Regions from separate parts of the Roseburia sp. AM23-20 genome, predicted to be linked through region 2. Evidence: predicted binding sites of a transcription regulator. Region 2 holds the regulator's gene; the other holds the start of a gene.

Region 1 (10,316 bases), on a different contig from region 2:
AAAATACAGTATTGCTCTCTTTTAGCAAAACCTCTGTACGCTTCTTTTTATGAATACCGATCAAAAACTCTTCTACCTTTTGACCGGAGGGAGTTCCTTTTGATAATCCCTCATACAAAAGCATTTCTCTTTTTTCACCGGAATGAAATATATTTTTAAATTTTCCAGAATAAAACAGATGAAATGCCTCTTCAAAATCATTTTCTGACAGTCTGGCAAAATCGGATAAATTTTTTATTTTCCCGACAGAAGATTCCGCATACAATTTAGAAACAGACACAACAAAAGAAAGGTTATATTCACCCTGTTCTACTACAATACAGAACTCTCCTTTTTGAATATCACCTTCAACCAGACCATAACTATGAAATTGGTAACGAATCCTTATTTCTTCCCCTTCAAACTGTGGTGTCAGACATTCCATTCTCGGATTGGAAGAATATACGATTCCACGCATCGGCACATGATTTGTGCTTGTGATCACAAAATCCCCCGAAACGTCATTTCCTTCCATTGCAGTAATGTCAATTTTATCCACAGAAATTGAAAGAGATGGCTTTAAGTGTTCGAATTTTCCCCTTGCCAGTTGTTGTATCCGTCTTCGCAAATCGACACCCGCTTTTTCTCTTTTAATTGCTTGCTTTTTCAATGACAATCATTATAATAGATTATAAACCAATTTGGAGGAGTTCGCAATGATAAAACACAAAGACCATTTTCACGGAAGTGATTTAGAAAAAATAGAGCAGATCTACGGCATCAGAAAAGAAGAGATCGTCAGTTTTTCTGCAAATGTTAACCCGCTTGGTGTATCACCGCTTCTTCGTACCGCTCTTTCCGAGCAGATCGATGTGATCACGACATATCCTGACAGGGAATATACATCTCTTCGTAAATGCATCGCAGAATACTGCGGTACAGAATATGAAAACGTCATCGTAGGTAACGGTTCCACAGAACTGATCTCTCTTTTTATACAGATTGAGCACCCGAAAAAGGCAATGGTCATCGGTCCTACTTATTCCGAATACGAGCGTGAGATCTCTCTTGGCGGAGGTACGACACTCTATTATCCGCTTCGCGAAAAGGATAATTTCCGTTTAGATGTTGATGATTTTATCTCTCATCTGAATGAAAGCATTGATCTGATCGTTATATGTAACCCAAACAACCCTACATCATCCTGCATTACAAGAACAGAAATGCGTCACATCTTAGATGCATGCAAGGAACATGACATTTATGTCATGGTGGATGAAACTTATGTGGAATTTGCCGATAATATGGCTGATATCTCCGCTGTGCCACTGACAAACTATTATAACAATATTGTCATTTTACGTGGTACCTCAAAATTTTTCGCGGCACCGGGACTCCGCCTCGGCTATGCGATCACAGGCAACCGTGATCTGATCAAATCTATCAATACCAGAAAAAATCCATGGACGATCAATTCCCTGGCTGTCGTTGCCGGAGAGACGATGTTCCGTGACACTGCATACATCAAAGCTACCAAAGACCTGATCACTTCAGAGCGTGCAAGAATTTATCAGACATTCCAGAAAAGCCCTGATTTTAAAGTATATGAACCAAGCGGCAATTTCATGCTGGTACGCATTTTAAAAGATGACCTTACTTCCCAGGATCTATTTGACCGTGCGATCCGTGAAAAAATGATGATCCGTGACTGCTCCACATTCCCATTTCTGGATAACAAGTACATCCGGCTCTGTATCATGAATCCAGAGGATAATGACAGACTGCTTGCCTGCCTGCTCCGGTAAATATCCGGTCAGACAAATCTGTTCACCGGCATTTGTTTTTGTAATTCATCAAAATATAAAATCTTATTTTCAGCACAATTTTCAACGCATTTTCCTAGAACAAAGAGTCGCTTGCGACTCTTTCGCGCTCGAGCGGTGCTGTTTACAGCTAACTTCTTCTCCGCGAGATGCGTAATTTCCTATGAATTTAAAAAACACAGCAGATCTTTACAATCTGCTGTGTTTTTCACGTTCTTATTTATTACAACAGATTGTATCACAAAGCCATACAATCTATTGTTTTTTCTCTTAGAGACCTGTTATTACATCATTCCCATGCCAGGGTTGCCTGCCGGAACTGCCGGAGCATCTTCTTTGATATTAGCAACAACAGACTCTGTTGTAAGCAGTGTAGATGCAACAGAAGTTGCGTTCTGTAATGCTGTTCTTGTAACTTTAACCGGGTCAAGAATACCGTTCTCAACCATATCTACATACTCTTCGGTTGCTGCATTGAATCCGATACCGTCTTTAGACTCTTTTACCTTATTGATGATAACAGCGCCCTCAAGTCCTGCATTTGCAGAGATATAGTATAATGGAGCTTCCAGAGCTTTTAAGATAACTTTTGCACCAGTCTTCTCATCACCCTCTAAGGTGTCAGCTAACTCAGCAACAGCTTTGGTTGCATGGATATATGCAGAACCGCCACCTGCGATGATACCTTCTTCGACTGCTGCTCTTGTTGCGTTTAAAGCATCTTCCATACGAAGTTTTGCTTCTTTCATCTCTGTCTCAGTTGCTGCACCGACACGGATAACTGCAACGCCACCTGCTAATTTTGCAAGTCTCTCCTGTAATTTTTCTTTATCAAACTCAGATGTTGTCTCCTCGATCTGACCACGGATCTGGTTTACTCTGCTTGCGATCGCATCTTTGTCACCAGCACCGTCAACGATCACTGTGTTCTCTTTCTGGACTTTTACAGATTTTGCACGGCCTAACTGATCCATAGTTGTGTCTTTTAATTCCAGACCAAGATCAGAGCTGATCACCTGACCACCTGTTAAGATTGCGATATCTTCAAGCATTGCTTTTCTTCTGTCACCATAGCCAGGTGCTTTGACAGCTACTACATTGAATGTACCACGCAGTTTGTTGACGATCAAAGTGGTAAGTGCCTCACCCTCGATATCCTCAGCGATGATAAGTAATCTTGCTCCGCTCTGTACGATCTGCTCTAACAGAGGAAGAATCTCCTGAATGTTGCTGATCTTCTTATCTGTGATCAGGATATATGGATCGTCTAATACTGCTTCCATTTTATCCATATCTGTGCACATGTAAGCAGATACATAACCACGGTCAAACTGCATACCTTCTACTAAATCAAGCTCTGTCTGCATTGTCTTAGATTCCTCGATCGTGATAACACCATCGTTGGAAACTTTTTCCATTGCATCAGCAACCATGTTACCAACATTCTCATCTCCTGCAGAGATTGCAGCTACTTTTGCGATCTGGTCTTTGCCATTTACTTTTGAGGACATTGCAAGAATTGCTTCTACTGCTTTGTCTGTTGCTTTCTTCATACCACGGCGGAGGATGATCGGGTTTGCACCTGCCTCAAGGTTCTTCATACCTTCCTGTACCATTGCCTGTGCTAAAACAGTTGCTGTTGTGGTACCATCACCTGCAACATCGTTTGTCTTTGTTGCAACTTCTTTTACAAGCTGCGCACCCATGTTCTCGAATGCATCTTCTAACTCGATCTCTTTTGCGATTGTAACACCATCATTTGTGATCAGCGGAGCGCCGTAAGATTTATCAAGTACTACGTTTCTTCCTTTCGGTCCTAATGTTACTCTTACGGTATTTGCCAGTTTATCTACACCTGCACCTAATGCTGCTCTTGCTTCTGTGCCATATTTAATTTCCTTTGCCATATCTGTCTACCTCTTTCTGAAATTTATTAATAATAAAAATCTGTTTTACTTTGAACAATTATTTATTCTACGACTGCAAGAATATCATTCTGTTTTACGATAATGTATTCTTCTCCGTCTAATTTTACTTCTGTTCCTGCGTATTTTGAATAAATTACCTTCTGTCCGGCTTTTACCTGCATGGTAACTTCTTTTCCATCAACCATTCCACCAGGACCTACGGCAATAACCTCTGCCTCCTGTGGTTTTTCCTGTGCACTGCTTGTAAGGATGATACCTGATTTTGTGGTTTCCTCTGCCTCACACTGTTTTAATACGACTCTGTCGCTTAATGGAACTAATTTCATGTTGCTTACCTCCTGCTTATGATCATCTGTTTTATTTCTTTTGAGTAGTTATTAGCACTCATTTCTTTTGAGTGCTAACTTATGGTTCATATAATAGATTTTTATATTTGAATCTGCAACCAAATATATTTCTATTTATGTCCATTTATTCTGATATTTTCTAATATTTTCTCTCTTTTTCTCGTTTTTTTATAAGTTCACTCATTTTCTGTGATTTTATACTTTTTTTATTTTTTCAGCGGAGACTGTTTTACCGTGCGTTTTACGGTCTGTTTTACTGTCTCCTTCATTGCTTTATTTCCTTCCATCCAAAGCAGTTTTAAGGCTCTTGAAAACAGTTTCTGCCGCTCCGGTGAAAGTTTACTGGTTTCTTTCATCAGTTCCTGTATTTTCTTCCATTTACTGTGGTAAAAATCATCTACCGTACGGATCCCGACTTTTTCGATCATATCAAATGCCGTCTCCACGATCTGTGCCCTCTCTTCCCCGTCTAACTGGTAAATCCATGATTTTATCGTTTCATCCAACAACAGGCTCTGCGCCGCAACCTGATCCACATGTACAAAAGATCTTCCGAGTACCTCCCATGACATGGCATCGTGCTGCTGGATCCCGCTGTTTGAGCTCTTGACAACTTCAAACGACTCCTGATGTTCTAAGAGCATTCCGACAATGGAAGATTCCGGCAGGATCGTGTGCAGCTTCGGCAGCATGCGCTGGTACTCTGTGCTTTCCACCATATCGCTCCGGAATCCCGGACCATCATTGCTGTACACATTTAAAATCTGGTTCTGGATCTGCGGATCACATTTTACGGAGGCATACACGGCAAAATTTCCACCCTTTGAATGGCCGCCGACACGCACCCTCTGCTTTTTGTCTGTCACTGCACGGTTCAAATATTCCACTGCCCGGAGCTGTCCCGGCGTTTCTGACAGATATCCCATATTAAAATCTTCCCGCCAGCCCGTGATCGTGTTGTCTGTTCCGCGAAATGCCACATACAGGCTGTCATCCGGCAGTTCCACACAGACCGCCGAAAACTGAAACTGTTGATCGTCTCGGATCTCATTGACATAGCAGTGCAGTTTTACATCCGAAAAACGTTTTGTTTCCGCCATTTTCTCCATAACAAACGGGGCCGATTTCGTCATGGATACCCGTGCCAAGATTTCGTCTTTATCATTCTTTTCCCAAAATTGTCCGGATGCCTCCTTAAGCGGTACAGCCGGCGCATTTTCCTCTGCTGTAACGATCCCCTCAAAATCAACATATGCAAGCTGCGCTAAAATCAGATTATCAACTTCATTAAATTCATCTGCCTCAAACGATAAATCCCCGCGCCAGTCCATATAATCCATGATATTTGCCATATTTTTCCCCCTGTCTTTTATTCAGATCAGCCCATAATGTTTCAGTCCGTTCCAGATCCCATCTTTATGGATATCTGTGGTAATAAATTCTGCCGCATTCTTTGCCACATCCGTACCATTTCCCATGGCAATCCCATGTGCCACAAATTCAAGCATTTCCACATCATTAGCACTATCCCCGAATGCATAAGTATCTTCTTTTGCGATTCCAAGAAACGCACAGAGACGCTCAATGCCACTTGCCTTGGAATGCCCCGCCTGCCCGATCTCTAATATTCCATCCGGCTCATGGACGATCATATCAAACTCCGTTCCCAGTTCTTTCCTGACAAGTTCTACATCTGCATTTCCAAGTTCCGCACTCAGCTTATTTACCTCATATTGTGCAATTCCGGTAATACTTTTTAGGTTTTCCCCAAGCTCATTTCTCAGATAAATGACATATGGATCATCCTTGAAGTCTTTTTCATCCACATAAATATAATTTGGTCCCTCTAGTACCATTGGTATCTGGTATTTTCTAAGTACTGTAAGAATATGTTTGATTTGTTCGTTGGTCAGTAAAAGTTCAAATAACTTTTCTCCCTCGAATTCAATGTGTGTGCCGCATGCTGCCACAATGCCATCAAACCCGAGTGCCAGTAATTTGGGACTTTTGATATTGGATCTGCTTCTTCCACTGCACAGGAAGGCATAATGCCCGTTTTTTCTTAGTTCTTTCAATGCTTCTTTTGTGCTTTCCGGTATATTCATCTTAAAATCCCATAATGTACCGTCTATATCAAAAAATACTGCTTTTTTCATTATATCGTCTATTTTTCCCTTCCGTCGTGATGTTTTTTATTCTAACAGAATTTTCCCATTAAGCAAAGTATTTTAAAATCCATATCACCGTATACAAAAATACCGCACAACCCTTTTACAGGCTGCACGGCATAATAATGCTCACTATTCTGTTTGCTTGCTCACGATGCAATGCTCCGCTCGTCTTACTCGCGATGCAATGCTCCGTTCGTATTACTCACGGTGCATGGAGAAGCTTTCCATGTCGTAATTCTTTAAGTTGTCATGGATGGTACGGTCATCTGCCTGACCGATCAGGGTATCACGGTTCTTTTTGGAAGAAATCTGATCGTTGAACGCACTTGGACCACCAACGCAGCCGCCCTCGCATGCCATACCTTCAATGAAGTCTTCCGGCAGTCTTGCAGCTTTTAACAGAAGTAATGCTTTCTTACACTCTGCCGCACCGTTTGCCTTGCATACGGTTGCTGCGATCTCATCGTTAGACTCTTTTAAGCTCTCAAGTACTGCAGCTGTTACACCGCCGGAGTTTGCGAAACGTTTACCAAATGTAGATGCTGTCTGATCATCATTTGGACACGGCTGTAACTCAACGCCTTTTGCTTTCATCATTGCACGGATCTCGCTGTATGTTAATACATAATCTGCATTTCCCTCGATCTTCTGATCTGCAACTTCTGACTTCTTGGCAACACACGGTCCAATAAATACAGTGATCGCATCAGGATCTTTCGCTTTGATCAGACGTGAAACTGCGCACATCGGAGATACTGTTGTAGATACACACTCTGCTAATTCCGGATAATGTAAACGCACCATATTTACGAATGCAGGACAGCAGGAAGTAACTTTTTTATTTCCCTCTTTATAAGCCTCTGCCCACTCTTCTGCCTCATAAGCTGCTGTCATATCTCCACCGAGACCTACATCATAGAAATCAGTAAATCCCATCTCTTTCATCGCTTTTTTCCAGCTTGCCATTGTGATATCTGCACCAAACTGGCCTTCTGTTGCAGGAGCTGTCATTGCATATACATGCTTACCTGCTTTTAAAGCCTCGATTACCGGCACAATATAAGTCTTAGATGCGATTGCTCCGAACGGACAGCTGTGGATACATTTACCGCAGCGGATACATTTTTCTTTATCGATCACGGAAATGCCGTACTCATTGTATGTAATCGCATTGACCGGACAGCTGAATTTACACGGTCTCTTTAAATGTGCGATTGCATTGTAAGGACATGCCTGTGCACATTTTCCACATTCTTTACATTTGGAAGGATCAATATGGGAACGGTCTCTTCCCGGCTCGATTGCGCCAAATTTACATGCATTGATACATGCTTTTCCAAGACAGTTCTGGCAGTTCTCTGTTACAGTATAACTGGAAATCGGACAGTCCTCACATGCGGAGCTGATAACCTGAACCACATTTCCATCATCCTCTGCGCCCGGTGCTTTACCCTCTGCTAAACGGACTCTCTGACGGATGATCTCCCTCTCTTTATAAATACAACAGCGAAACTGCGGTGTCGGACCTGGAATGAGTTCTGTTGCGATGTGGTCTCTCTCTTCTTCAAGTCTGCCTTCAAATGCAAGCTTTGCGACTGTGTAGAGTACATCGTGTTTGATTTTAATCACATTTTCATCTGCATACATCGTGTTTTACCTCGCTCATCTTATCTTTGTTAACTTTTTAACCATCTTAGACATTATATATTATCTGTATGGAAATTCAAGTACTTCGCTTGTTTTTATTGAGAAACACTTTGATTTTTTGCATCTTATTGAGAAAAAAGCAGTTCAAAATCCAGCAAACTCACCAAATAATCCTAACAATTCAAATCCATTCAATCCCATAAGATCACATTCTTCCCCCGTAATGTCCGTCATTTCACTGCCCTTTTTCACGGAAATTCTACCATTCAGACCATCTTCATCATCGGATTCAAATGTGAGTGTTCCGTCCCCCGCTGCAGGGTTTCCTGTAATAGCAGTCCAGACAGAGTGTATCTCTTCTCCCTTTAAATATGTGATTTTCATGTTCTGCATCCGGAAGTCACCGCCTGAAAATAAAATTTCCAGATTCTGCTTATTTCCATCAATTTCATAATTTACAGCGATCGCAGCCAGCTTATTCCGGAATAAATATACCTTACATTCCATCTCCCCCGTTGCTGATACTTTGTCATAAACCGCCATAAATATTTTTCCGGCAGGATCTTCTGATATTTTTGTCCCATCTCCATATTTTTTCTTCGCAGCTTTCTCTGCGGCATCTAACACATTTTGTACATTATCACTGCTGATCACAAACTGATAGCCCACACAATCTTTTTTCTGACCGTCAATTTCAAATTCCTGTTTTTCGATTTTATTGATCTTAATTTTATTAAATTCTTTCCGTGCTTCTTTTAATATATCTTTTCCAATCCCTTTTTGTTCTTTTCCACCATATAATCCTGCCAGAACCGTATTAAACCGTTCCAGATTCTGTGAACCGATCTTTTTTGCAATATATCCGCTTTGTTTGTTACTGTTATAATCATATGTAAATACTTTCGAACTCAGTGACGGAAACTGTGCTTTCAGTTCCTTGTCATTTAGTACCATTACAAATTCCAAATCCTGCAGCTTATCAAGATCTAACGTTCCCCTTAACTGCTTCTGTGCAGAATCTGATGCATACTCTGCCTGTATCTTCTGTTTCTTCCACTGCCCTTCTATCGAAATGGTATAATCTTCCCCATTCAAACCGTCTGCCACCTGTGGCTGATCCTTGACCGTTTGATACATAGCATATAAAATCTTATCGCTCTTTCTTAAAAAAAATCCATTTTTTATCCCTGCAAACAGCACAATTGCCAGAACTACTATGATTCCTGCAGACAAAATCCATATTTTCTTTAATGATTTCTTATGATCATTTTGTATTTCCATTGTAAGCCTCCATTTTCAGCCTGAATGATCCCGTTATTCTTACACATTCATTTTAATTTACGGTTTATTTTATTCTTTTTTCGTTCACTTGTAAACCAATAAAGCAAAAAAATGCTGCCTCCCATTTACAGGAAAGCAGCCATTTTTATGATCTTATTTTTTTATTTTAACACACTTTTTTGCACTCCAGTTTCCATATACCTTTTTGCCGTTTACCTTGACATAAGAGCGCATTCTTACATAATAGGTTTTATTTTTTGCCAGTTTTGTATAAGTTGCAGATGTCTTGCCAGAAGAAATATTTTTCTTTACCAGTCCTTTTTTGAAATTAGAACTCGTTGCATACTGTAACTCGTAACCACTGATGCCTTTTACTTTCTTCCATTTTACAACCATCTTTTTGCCAGATGCATTTTTTACGCTGGTAACAGACGGCTTAGCTGGCGCACTTGCGGCATAATCCAAAGTAAAGTTGTAACTGCCGATGCCATACCCTTCCGTACGCTGTGTCACCGCAAGATAATAATTACCTGCTGCAAGTTCAAATGTCTCTGTTGTTTTACGTCCGTCAGAAAGTTCAAAATTATAAACCTGATTATAATTTTTATCATAAAACAGATATTTCAATGTATTATCGGTAGAATTTAACGCATTAAAAATGATTTTGCCCTTTGCCGGCACCTTAAATCTGAAATAATCAATGCTGTCATTCGCTGCCATCACGCCTTTGTACTTCTTTTTCAGATCAATGGCATTTGCAGTATCGATCATATCATTATTTTTTGTCTGTGTCTCTGTAAAACTTTCTTTCAGATTATTCTTCGATACAGTCAAAGTAATATCATCACCAGTAACAATTTTCAAATAATACTGTCCACCAGTCAGATATACGCTCCAGCTAAATGAATTATACGCATCCTTTCTTTGCTAATCCAGCAGATTCTGCATGCTCTTTAAACTGATCAAAAGTGTTGATGTATTATGCAGTAATGCTGATGTAGTCGGCTGTAAAATTCCTGCTACACCTCCAAGGATCAATCCAAGATTGAAACTTACGATAAAGCGGTAATTGCCGCGGATACGTTTCATCAGGCTGTCCGATAATAGTTTTAATGTTACGATCTGGTAAAGATCATCCGA
Region 2 (10,316 bases):
GAAAGTGGTGTTACATCCAGAAGTAAGATCTCACCTGCACCTGCATCTCCTGCAAGTTTACCACCCTGGATAGATGCACCGATGGCAACACACTCATCCGGGTTCAATGTCTTACTTGGCTCTTTGCCTGTCAACTGTTTTACTTTATCCTGAACAGCCGGGATACGTGTAGAACCACCAACTAATAATACCTGACCAAGATCAGCATTGGTAAGTCCTGCATCTCTCATGGCGTTCTGAACCGGAATAGCTGTTTTTTCAACGAGATCATGTGTCAGTTCGTCGAATTTTGCTCTGGTTAAGTTCATATCAAAGTGTTTCGGTCCCTCAGCAGTTGCTGTGATGAACGGAAGGTTGATATTTGTGGTTGTTGCAGAAGAAAGCTCTTTCTTTGCTTTCTCAGCAGCTTCTTTTAATCTCTGAAGAGCCATCTTATCAGTAGAAAGATCAACACCTTCTGCTTTCTTGAACTCATCGATCATCCACTGTGTGATTCTGTTATCAAAATCATCACCACCAAGATGTGTATCACCGTTTGTAGATAATACTTCGATAACACCATCGCCAATCTCAATGATAGAAACATCAAATGTACCACCACCAAGGTCGTATACCATGATCTTCTGCTCTTTCTCATTGTCAAGACCATAAGCTAAAGCTGCTGCTGTCGGCTCGTTGATGATACGTTTTACATCAAGACCTGCGATCTTACCTGCATCTTTGGTTGCCTGACGCTGGGCATCGTTGAAGTAAGCCGGAACTGTGATAACAGCCTCTGTTACTTTTTCTCCTAAGTATCCTTCTGCATCAGCTTTTAATTTCTGTAAGATCATTGCAGAAATCTGCTGTGGAGAATACTGTTTATCATCAATTGCTACTTTATAATCAGTACCCATATGTCTCTTGATAGAAGATATGGTCTTTTCTGCGTTTGTAACAGCCTGACGTTTTGCAGGCTCACCTACTAATCTCTCGCCTGTTTTTGTGAATGCAACGATAGATGGTGTTGTTCTTGCACCTTCCTGATTTGCGATAACGGTAGGTTTTCCACCTTCCATAACAGCTACACAACTGTTTGTTGTACCTAAGTCAATACCAATGATTTTACTCATAATGATTTCCTCCTCATCTAATATCTATGAAATACTTAGTTTGCTACTTTTACCATACTGTGTCTTACTACAGTATCTCTGTACATATATCCCTTCTGGAGTTCTTCTGCTACTACATTTTCTCCTAAGGTTTCATCCTCCACATGCATTACTGCGTTGTGGAAATTCGGATCAAATTCTGCACCGACTGCTTCGATCGGTGTTACACCTGCTTCCTCTAATACGGTAAGCATCTGGCGGTAGATCTTATCCATTCCGACAACAAAAGCATCTTCTTTGCTTTCTTCCGGAACAGCTGCAAGACCACGCTCGAAGTTATCAATTACCGGCAGGATCTTTTCTACGATCGTTTTGGCTCCCATATCGTACATCTGTGATTTTTCCTTTTCTGTACGCTTACGAAAATTATCGAACTCTGCCATCTGTCTTTTGACTTTGTCAGTAAGCTCTTCGATCTGCTCATCCTTTTTATCTTTTTTCTTTTTGAAAAAAGATTTCTTTTTATCTGAATCTTCAGAATCCGTATCAGCATTTTCTGCTTCTTCCGTATCTGCTGTCTCAGTTGTCTCTTCCGTGGATGTCACATTTTCATCCGTCTGGGTTTCAGAAGCATTTTCCTCTGTGGAATTCTCCATTGCTTCGTCTAATACCTCTTCATTCATCTCTGACATCTATGAACCACCTTTCTATGTCTGTTCCTTATCCTTGTTTAAAATTCCATCTAAGGAATTTTTCAAGGTTTTCAGGTTATCCATTACTTTCTCATAATCCATTCGCTTCGGTCCGACAATTCCTATCGTTCCACGAACGCCTTCGCCCAATTCATAAGTTGCTGTCACAACACTGCAGTCCTTCATGGTCTGTATCGGGCTTTCATTTCCTATATAAACCTGAATCCCTGTATTATCATCATCTAACAGGTTTTCAGTTACAAGGCTCGCTAACTGCTGTTTCTCCTCAAATGTGGAGATCAGCTCACTCGCTTTCTCCGAATCACTTAACTCCGGATATTTAAAGAAGTTGGTTGTTCCGCTTGTATAAATGCGGATGTCCTCATCCTGTCCCATCGTCTCTGCCACGGTATCAAGCACATCACTGATGATATCACTGTGAATGCCTGCCTGCTCTTTCAGCTTTGCAATGGTTCCAAGATTGATCTCCTGCAATGCAAGACCATTTAAATTCGCATTTAACAGGAAATTCAGTTTTAACATCGTCTCATTATCGATTGGTTCACTGACCGGAATAATTTTATTCTTGACCAGATTACCTTCGGTAACGATCGTTGCTAAGATCTGTTCTTCATTCATATTGGATAACTGGATGAACTTTACTTTATTCTTATGGAACGTCGGTGCTGTTACCATCGTTGCATAATTGGTATTGTTCGCCAGTATCTTTGCCACTTGCTGCAACACCTGATCCATCTTCTCCGTGTGTTCGATGACGAAACTCTTCATCTCATCGACCTCACGTTTTTTCTCTTCCATCAGATGATCCACATAAAAGCGGTATCCTTTGTCAGAAGGAATCCTGCCGGCTGAAGTATGCGGCTGTAAAATGTATCCAAGTTCTTCCAGATCTGCCATCTCATTACGGATCGTTGCAGAGCTTAAATTCAAATCGGTATACTTGGATATCGTTCGTGATCCAACCGGTTCGCCTGTCTCTAAATAGTTGCGGATGATTGCATCAAGAATTTTCGTTTTTCGTTCGTCTAACTCGAATTCCTCGTCCATTCTCTTCTCCATCTCCATACTCTGTAACTCTCTGTAAGAATCTGGCATCTGCCTTAGTTCCCAGTTACTTTTTATATCTGTTAGCACTCGTTATTGTGGAGTGCTAACATCTATGTACTTAAAATAGCACCATCATATTCTTTTGTCAACACTAATTTTTATAATTTCTGCGGTTTTATATTTTTTTTATAATTTTACGGTTTTATTCCTTTTTCTTCCTATATATATGAGGATCAATCCGATCAGAACACTGCCACTAACAACCACCAGATAACGCACCAGATGATTTCCTGCATCCAGTCCCATACTCTCCATGATCTTTTTGTACCAGAAATATACCAGCATGTGCAAAAGAAAAATCTCAGTCGAGAGTTCACGCATAATCTTTGCCATTGCCCCCCGCTTATCGCTTACCGGACAAAAAGCGGCTGCCAGAAAAAGATTTGCCGTGACAAGAGGTGTCATTAGATACATATCATGGGATGATTCGCCAATTTTCTGAGTGACGATCCACTCTTCTAACATCATGAGTGCCAGAAAAACTATCGTATGCCATCCATAATCATTTTTTCTGATCCGGTCTGCCTTTACCCGGAACAAATATCCCGTCGTCACAAACGGGAATCCAAAAAACAGGCCATTTCTTGCGGTAGCAAATACAGAAAGATACCATCTGATCTCATTTGCAGCCGGCGAAAGATCATCAAAAGCATGATGATAAGTGTTATGGCAGACTCCAGCCAGATATAATAGTACGGCAGCCACTACAATGCTTTTTACACTCCATTGAAAGTGCGTTGCAAGAAGATACAATAACAGTACCGCCACAACCGTTGCAAGAAGATACCATAGCTGTATATAAGAACCGATCAGAAAAAATCTTCTCGCCAGTTCTGACAAATTTCCGGCAGCACTTCTTTTTTTCTCCCAGAACCGGTCAATGATCGGGATCAGATATAACAGACTCCACCATACATACATCTTTATAATATGGAAAAGATATTTTTTTACCCTGCCTTTGTCCGCTATTTTTTCTCCCATAAAATATCCGGTACATACAAAAAAGAACGGCACTGCCATCCGGCAGATTACCTGCTGAAATTCGTGTGAAAATACCGGAGCAGCCTCTTCAAATGGTGGAATGTGAATGGCAACAACTAGAAATGCTGCTGCAAATTTCAGAAAATCAAGTGCCCTGTATTCATTTTTTTCCGATAGATATATCGTAGACATCTTAGATCCTTTCTTTCGTCCTGCCCTGTTCTTTTTTTCTCTTATCACCCGTTCTATATCTGAAAACAGCAATCCCGATCACCGACAGGATTCCAAGACCGCTCAAAACAGCACCCGTTTTTAAATACGGTGTACAGTAATAAAATTCGATCTGATGTATTCCCTCCGGCACATCAACTGCCATATACATCGTATCTGCCTTTAAAACATCTGCTTCCTTGCCATCAATATACGCCTGCCATCCACTGCTGTATGGGATCGTCAGACAAAGCAATTCTTCCTGATCTGTCTCAAGAGTACCGGATATCCGGTTGGTATCCATGACGACCCCTTTTAAAACATTCTGTTTCAGTTTTTTTGCCAGACTATCAACCTGCTGCATCGGCTGACATACGATCTGCATCTCATCAAACCGGTAAGTCCCCTTTTCATGAAATGTCAGTGTAATTTCATCTGCTTTTTCATCACGATAGCCGGTATTGATCAGATAATCATCCACACCACTGTAAAAATTATTCTTTCTGGTAAGGAATGTAATCATCTTTGTAATCTTTCCACAGGTCACATCAATGTGCAGACGGCTCTTCGACTGTGTTAAGGTTTTTCCTTCCTCCGAAAACCCAAGTCCCTTTAATATAAAGTATGTTTCGCTCTCCGGCATCCCCTCAAAGGAAAGTGTGACCGACGCTTTCTTTTCTGTCGCTGTAAATCCGTGGTCTGTCAGTTCCACGTTATGCATATCCGTAATCTCATAAGAAATCTCTTTATCTGTAAATTCCATTCCGGTTTCCTTCTGAGCTAATGCAGCCGGAACCTTATCATCCTCCACAATGATTCCCTGTAAAAGTGCCTGCTGTTTTTTTGTTACATCCAGCTTTTCATAGATACTCCGTGGAATTACTGTACTGCCTGCGAATCCAACCGGCAGTACGGAATCATTCTCATAGGCATCGCATTTCACTTCATACTGTCCCCCCGCGCCAAGTGTTCCACGGTTGATACAGACGTTGTAACCATATGGACGTAGACCTTTGTTTCCGGATGGCACTACATAATAACGTACCCCGGACAGCACTTCTAACATTGTACGGGCATCAAAACCGGAATAACAGAAATCTCTTGTCTGGTTGATATACATTTCCCGCTGAAACTGGTTAATATCCGGGTTTGCAAGACTGAAATAATAGGAAGTACCATTGATTCCAAGCTGCATCGCCGTGTTTTTCCACTCCTCGGACTGCAGGGACTCATAGCGGTATGTCGTATCTTTCGCATGATTTTTCACAAGGCTTCCAGCCGCATCTGTGGTCAGCATGGAAAGTGCCTCTCCCTGCGTGGCAAATTCTTCCACATAACCACCCGCCTGTGGCGCATATTCTGCCCAGCCCTGATAGATCAGTTCAAGCATCACAACCACTAACAATGCCGCTTTAAAAACAAATTTTTCTTTCGTCTTTTTCCCGGTTCCGACAATGAGGACTAACAGCATGGAAAATAATAATAATGCCACTAATACATACTGTTTCTGATGCTTTCCAAGCACCTCCAAGCACAGGCAGATATAGGTGATTCCCGCCCAGAACAGTGCAATTTTTTTCTTAAAATGCATCTCCATCATCTGAGGATACATTTTTACCGCGATAAAAGACACAAGCATGGAGTATGCCCACATGTAACGGTTTACCACATAACTTCCACCATTCAACATTTTTCCCGCAAATGGGAACAACAGTAACAGCGTCATAAGTACAAATCCGGCACGCAGTCCCCTGTTTTTTCTTCGCCCAAGAAGAAGCAGCAACACTGCCAAAAGAACGATTCCCGTATATCCCAGTTCACTCCAGTAAGTGGAACCTCCGATCAGGAATCCATAAAATAATTTCCGATAATAAGATAACGGATAAAGCAATGAAAACGTATGCTGTGCTCCTGCCCTTCCTGTAGATAATGTCATGGCAACAACCGGAAGCAGAATAATAGAAACAGATGACAGCGTTACAAACGAGTATGCCGCAAAACGCCATACCCAGTACCATACCGTCTTAAAAACCGGTTTTCCAAACAGCATCAGGTAACGAAGCAGTGCATAAATGACAACAAAGACACAGATCATGTATGTAAAATAAAAGCTGCTGACTGTTGCCACCGCAAGCATACCCATATACAACCAGGGCTTTTGTTTTTTATAAATTTTATCCACACCAATCAGGATCAACGGCAGATAAATCATCGGATTTAAAAAATACGGATGACGCACCGCAATGATAACCCAGAAGCAGAAATCATATACCATTGCCCCAAGCAGCGTAGAATAAGGTTTCTGTCCGTGATACCTGCAATATGCAGAAAATGCCAGTCCGGCAAAATAAATCCTTACCAGAACCATCGCATTGTAAAAAAGTTCCATATACTTTTCATCCGGCACAAACACCGATAAAAGATTGAGTGGATCACCGATCACATAATAATGAAGCGTCGTCAGCACATCTGAGCCAAGTCCGATATGCATGTCCCACAGCGGAACCGAAAGCCTGTGTTCTGTAATAAGCGTATCTATGATCGATAAAAGCCACGAACGATAATAAAGCAGCGCATTAAAATGCTGTTGCAGGCCATCCGGAACCCATATAAAACTTTTTTTATTTATGATAAATACGGAGAATACCGCCCCCGCAATGATTGTAAAACATATGGTATATGCCAGAGCAAACCAGACTTTTTTACTGACATTACCATCTTTATTCCGTAGGAATCTCATTTTTTAATTTCTCCCATAGAAAAAGACCAAAGCACATTGTCTCTGGTCTTTCTCCTGATCATATCTTTTCTTTTACCAGTTGAACTTCTCTGCGAAATAAGCATCCAGATCCTCGATCTTAATACGCTCCTGCTCCATGGTATCACGGTCACGAACCGTTACGGCACCGTCATTTTCAGACTCGAAATCGTAGGTTACACAGAACGGAGTACCGATCTCATCCAGTCTTCTGTAACGCTTTCCGATATTTCCTCTGTCATCAAATTCACAGTTATATTTGTGTGAAAGCTGCGCGAATACTTTCTCAGCACCTTCATTTAACTTCTTGGATAATGGAAGTACACCGATCTTAACAGGTGCTAAAGCCGGATGGAAATGAAGAACCGTTCTCATATCCGGTTTTTCCTCTGTTCCGATATTTTCCTCGTCATAAGCAGCACATAAAAATGCTAAAACAACACGGTCTGCTCCAAGTGAAGGCTCAATAACATATGGAAGATATCTCTCATTCTTCTCATCATCAAAGTAAGTAAGATCCTGACCGGAAGTCTCCTGATGACGTCCAAGGTCATAATCGGTTCTGTCAGCAATACCCCAGAGTTCGCCCCATCCGAATGGGAATAAGAACTCGATATCCGTTGTTCCCTTGCTGTAGAATGCAAGCTCAGCCGGATCATGGTCACGCAGACGCATCTCATCCTCTTTGATTCCAAGGGAGATCAGCCAGTCACGGCAGAAACCTCTCCAGTACTGGAACCACTCTAAATCAGTACCCGGCTCACAGAAGAACTCAAGCTCCATCTGCTCAAACTCTCTGGTACGGAATGTAAAGTTACCCGGTGTGATCTCATTACGGAAAGATTTTCCGACCTGTCCGATACCAAACGGAATCTTTTTACGGGATGTTCTCTGTACATTCTTAAAGTTTACGAAAATACCCTGTGCTGTCTCAGGTCTTAAGTATACGGTATTCTTTGCATCCTCAGTAACACCCTGGAATGTCTTAAACATCAGGTTAAACTGACGGATATCTGTGAAGTTGTGTTTGCCGCAGGTTGGACATGGAACCTGATTTTCCTCGATGAAATCACGCATCTCTTCCTGTGTCCATCCGTCTACGGAGCTCTTTAACTCGATTTTTTTCTCCTCTGCAAAATCCTCGATGATCTTGTCTGCACGGAAACGCTCATGACATTCTTTACAATCCATCAGAGGATCTGAAAATCCGCCAAGATGTCCGGATGCAACCCAGGTCTGCGGGTTCATTAAAATGGCACAGTCCACACCTACATTGTATGGATTCTCCTGAATAAATTTCTGCCACCATGCTCTTTTTACGTTGTTCTTTAACTCAACGCCGAGATTACCATAATCCCATGTATTTGCAAGACCACCGTAAATCTCAGATCCCGGATATACGAAACCTCTTGATTTTGCCAGTGCTACGATTTTGTCCATTGATTTTTCCATAAATAATTCCTCACCTTTCTATAAAATGGCAGTGGACTGCCTCTTTTGTATGTTTACTTATAAATAATGTATGTGTAGACATCTGTTTCAAATGCCCCATCATCTTTTACATAGGCTGTGTCATCATTGACATCCGTGTCAGATATCTCTGTTGAACCGCCAACATTCTCTGTTCCGCCAGAAGCATTTTCATCTGAAACATTATCACTGTTTAAACTGTAACCATCCCGTATGGAAACACTGTCTGCCCCGGTCAGCTTTACATTTTCTGTGGAAACATAACAGATCGTTCCATCTACTTTGACATCTCTGTTTGCCTTGATGATGACTGCTTTTAAATCATCCCCGGAATAAATTTCTTCCTTCGTCGCTGTTCCGGTCACCTTTCCATCTTCTACACTGACAAAATCTGTGTTGAAATCATATCCTGCTGCCAGTGCCTTAACAACCTTGCCCTCATAGAGTTCAATGCCATTAAATCCTGTATAATCTTCCGGTGTTTTATATTTCATCTTAAGTGTTGCCGTACTATCTTTCACAGAAAGTCCTTCCAGTTTTACCGTATTCTTTCCATGTTCTTCCGTATAAGCAGAAACAGCATCTGTCACATAATCCTTTAGTTCTGTCTCATCATAATAATCTTTATCCAGTGTCTCAACATCTACTGTGAGTACGGTTCCGTTTTTCTGTACATATACCGTATCCGTATCTGCATTCAGAGATTTTCCACATCCAGCCAGCATCGAAATGCCAATCAGTACGCCAATACCTGCCATACATGCTTTTCTCATTTTTACAAGTCTCCATTCGTCTTACATATCCAATGTTTTACATTATACTATTTCCGATTCCCGATTTCAACCAGTAAATAGTCCCTCTAACATTTTAAGAGACTGAAATGTGTGATCCAGATAAACTGCACGATAACTTTTCATAATTGCAAGCAGCTGCCTTAACACACTGTCACTGACAGAAAAAGTATATAATTTTTCCACCCTTGCTGAAATGATATACTGCATCGTATAAAGAGTTGATTCATTCAGGAAAAACCTGCCGCTTTCCTCCGTGGACGCCTCTTTTTTTTCACAGGGATCACAGACACAGCCACCCCGTTTTGTTACAAACCAGTTCAGTTCTTCTTTTTTTCCACATTTCAGACAGGCAAATACATTCGGTGCTTCACCGTTTACCGACATTGCCTTTAACTCAAAAATAAAACGGACCAGTCTCTTATCATATGCACTGCTTGTCAATGCCCGAAGTGACTGATAAAGCAGCTTTAACATCTCGCGTTCATCATTGTTTTCCTGACAGTAATAATCGGCAAATTCCAGAAAATAACATCCATAATATGTAGCTTCAAGTTCTTCCTGAACTTCCCTGAAATAGTTCTGAATGGAAGCCCTCACCACCGTATAGGAGCTTCGCCCCTCAAACATTTCAAATTCACCAAAGGAAAAGGGGGTTGCCGCAGCAACAAGTGCACTGTTTGGTCTTCTTGCACCTTTTGCAAATGCGGTGATCTTGCCCCTTTCCTTCGTCAGCAGTGTGATTCTTCTGTCATAATCGCCAATCGGCATTACCTTTAAGACCATCCCGGTCACTACGATATTCTGTCCCATCCGGTCTGTTTTCCCATCCTCTCCCTGTGGTATCAAAGCTGCCTTTATGCGACTCTTTGTATTTTAAATAATCGGTTACTCTTCCTGTTGTCATAAAATTGCTCCAGGCTTCATCCATAATCTCATCCTCCCATCATCCATCACTTGATAATGTTAGGATTTCCTCAGACAGCTTCCCTTATACCAGCAAAAAAATGGTAAGTCAGATCTCGTCCTTATTATAGCCAAAGTTCTTCATCATGGAATCGCTGTCACGCCAATCTTTTTTGACCTTTACCCAGAGTTTTAAATTGACCTGCTCCTCTAACAGACGTTCAATCTCATAGCGCGCGTTTGAACCGATCTTTTTTAACATGGCTCCGCCTTTTCCGATCACAATACC

The links. The regulator HrcA, encoded in region 2, represses chaperone genes, less so after heat shock. The targets are predictions, from matches to a motif close to TGTTAGCACTCNNNNNNNNNGAGTGCTAACA.
Region 1: the regulator HrcA is predicted to act here: its motif matches at 4,106-4,136, upstream of groES (co-chaperone GroES).

Annotation. Positions count from the first base shown of each region.
Region 1 covers NZ_QRHS01000001.1:450,778-461,093, forward strand. The annotation lists gene DW650_RS02085 (DUF5717 family protein) at 1-607, opposite strand, end outside; gene DW650_RS02090 (pyridoxal phosphate-dependent aminotransferase) at 696-1,784, shown strand; gene groL (chaperonin GroEL) at 2,087-3,709, opposite strand; gene groES (co-chaperone GroES) at 3,772-4,056, opposite strand; gene DW650_RS02105 (DUF2974 domain-containing protein) at 4,284-5,429, opposite strand; gene DW650_RS02110 (Cof-type HAD-IIB family hydrolase) at 5,451-6,233, opposite strand; gene DW650_RS02115 (4Fe-4S dicluster domain-containing protein) at 6,447-7,895, opposite strand; gene DW650_RS02120 (hypothetical protein) at 8,040-9,176, opposite strand; gene DW650_RS02125 (fibronectin type III domain-containing protein) at 9,330-10,040, opposite strand; gene DW650_RS02130 (heavy metal translocating P-type ATPase) at 10,104-10,316, opposite strand, start outside.
Region 2 covers NZ_QRHS01000003.1:51,031-61,346, forward strand. The annotation lists gene dnaK (molecular chaperone DnaK) at 1-1,112, opposite strand, end outside; gene grpE (nucleotide exchange factor GrpE) at 1,148-1,783, opposite strand; gene hrcA (heat-inducible transcriptional repressor HrcA) at 1,799-2,899, opposite strand; gene DW650_RS04390 (acyltransferase family protein) at 3,038-4,084, opposite strand; gene DW650_RS04395 (YfhO family protein) at 4,086-6,842, opposite strand; gene DW650_RS04400 (glycine--tRNA ligase) at 6,915-8,312, opposite strand; gene DW650_RS04405 (hypothetical protein) at 8,366-9,103, opposite strand; gene recO (DNA repair protein RecO) at 9,170-9,934, opposite strand; gene DW650_RS19490 (hypothetical protein) at 9,873-10,052, opposite strand; gene era (GTPase Era) at 10,137-10,316, opposite strand, start outside.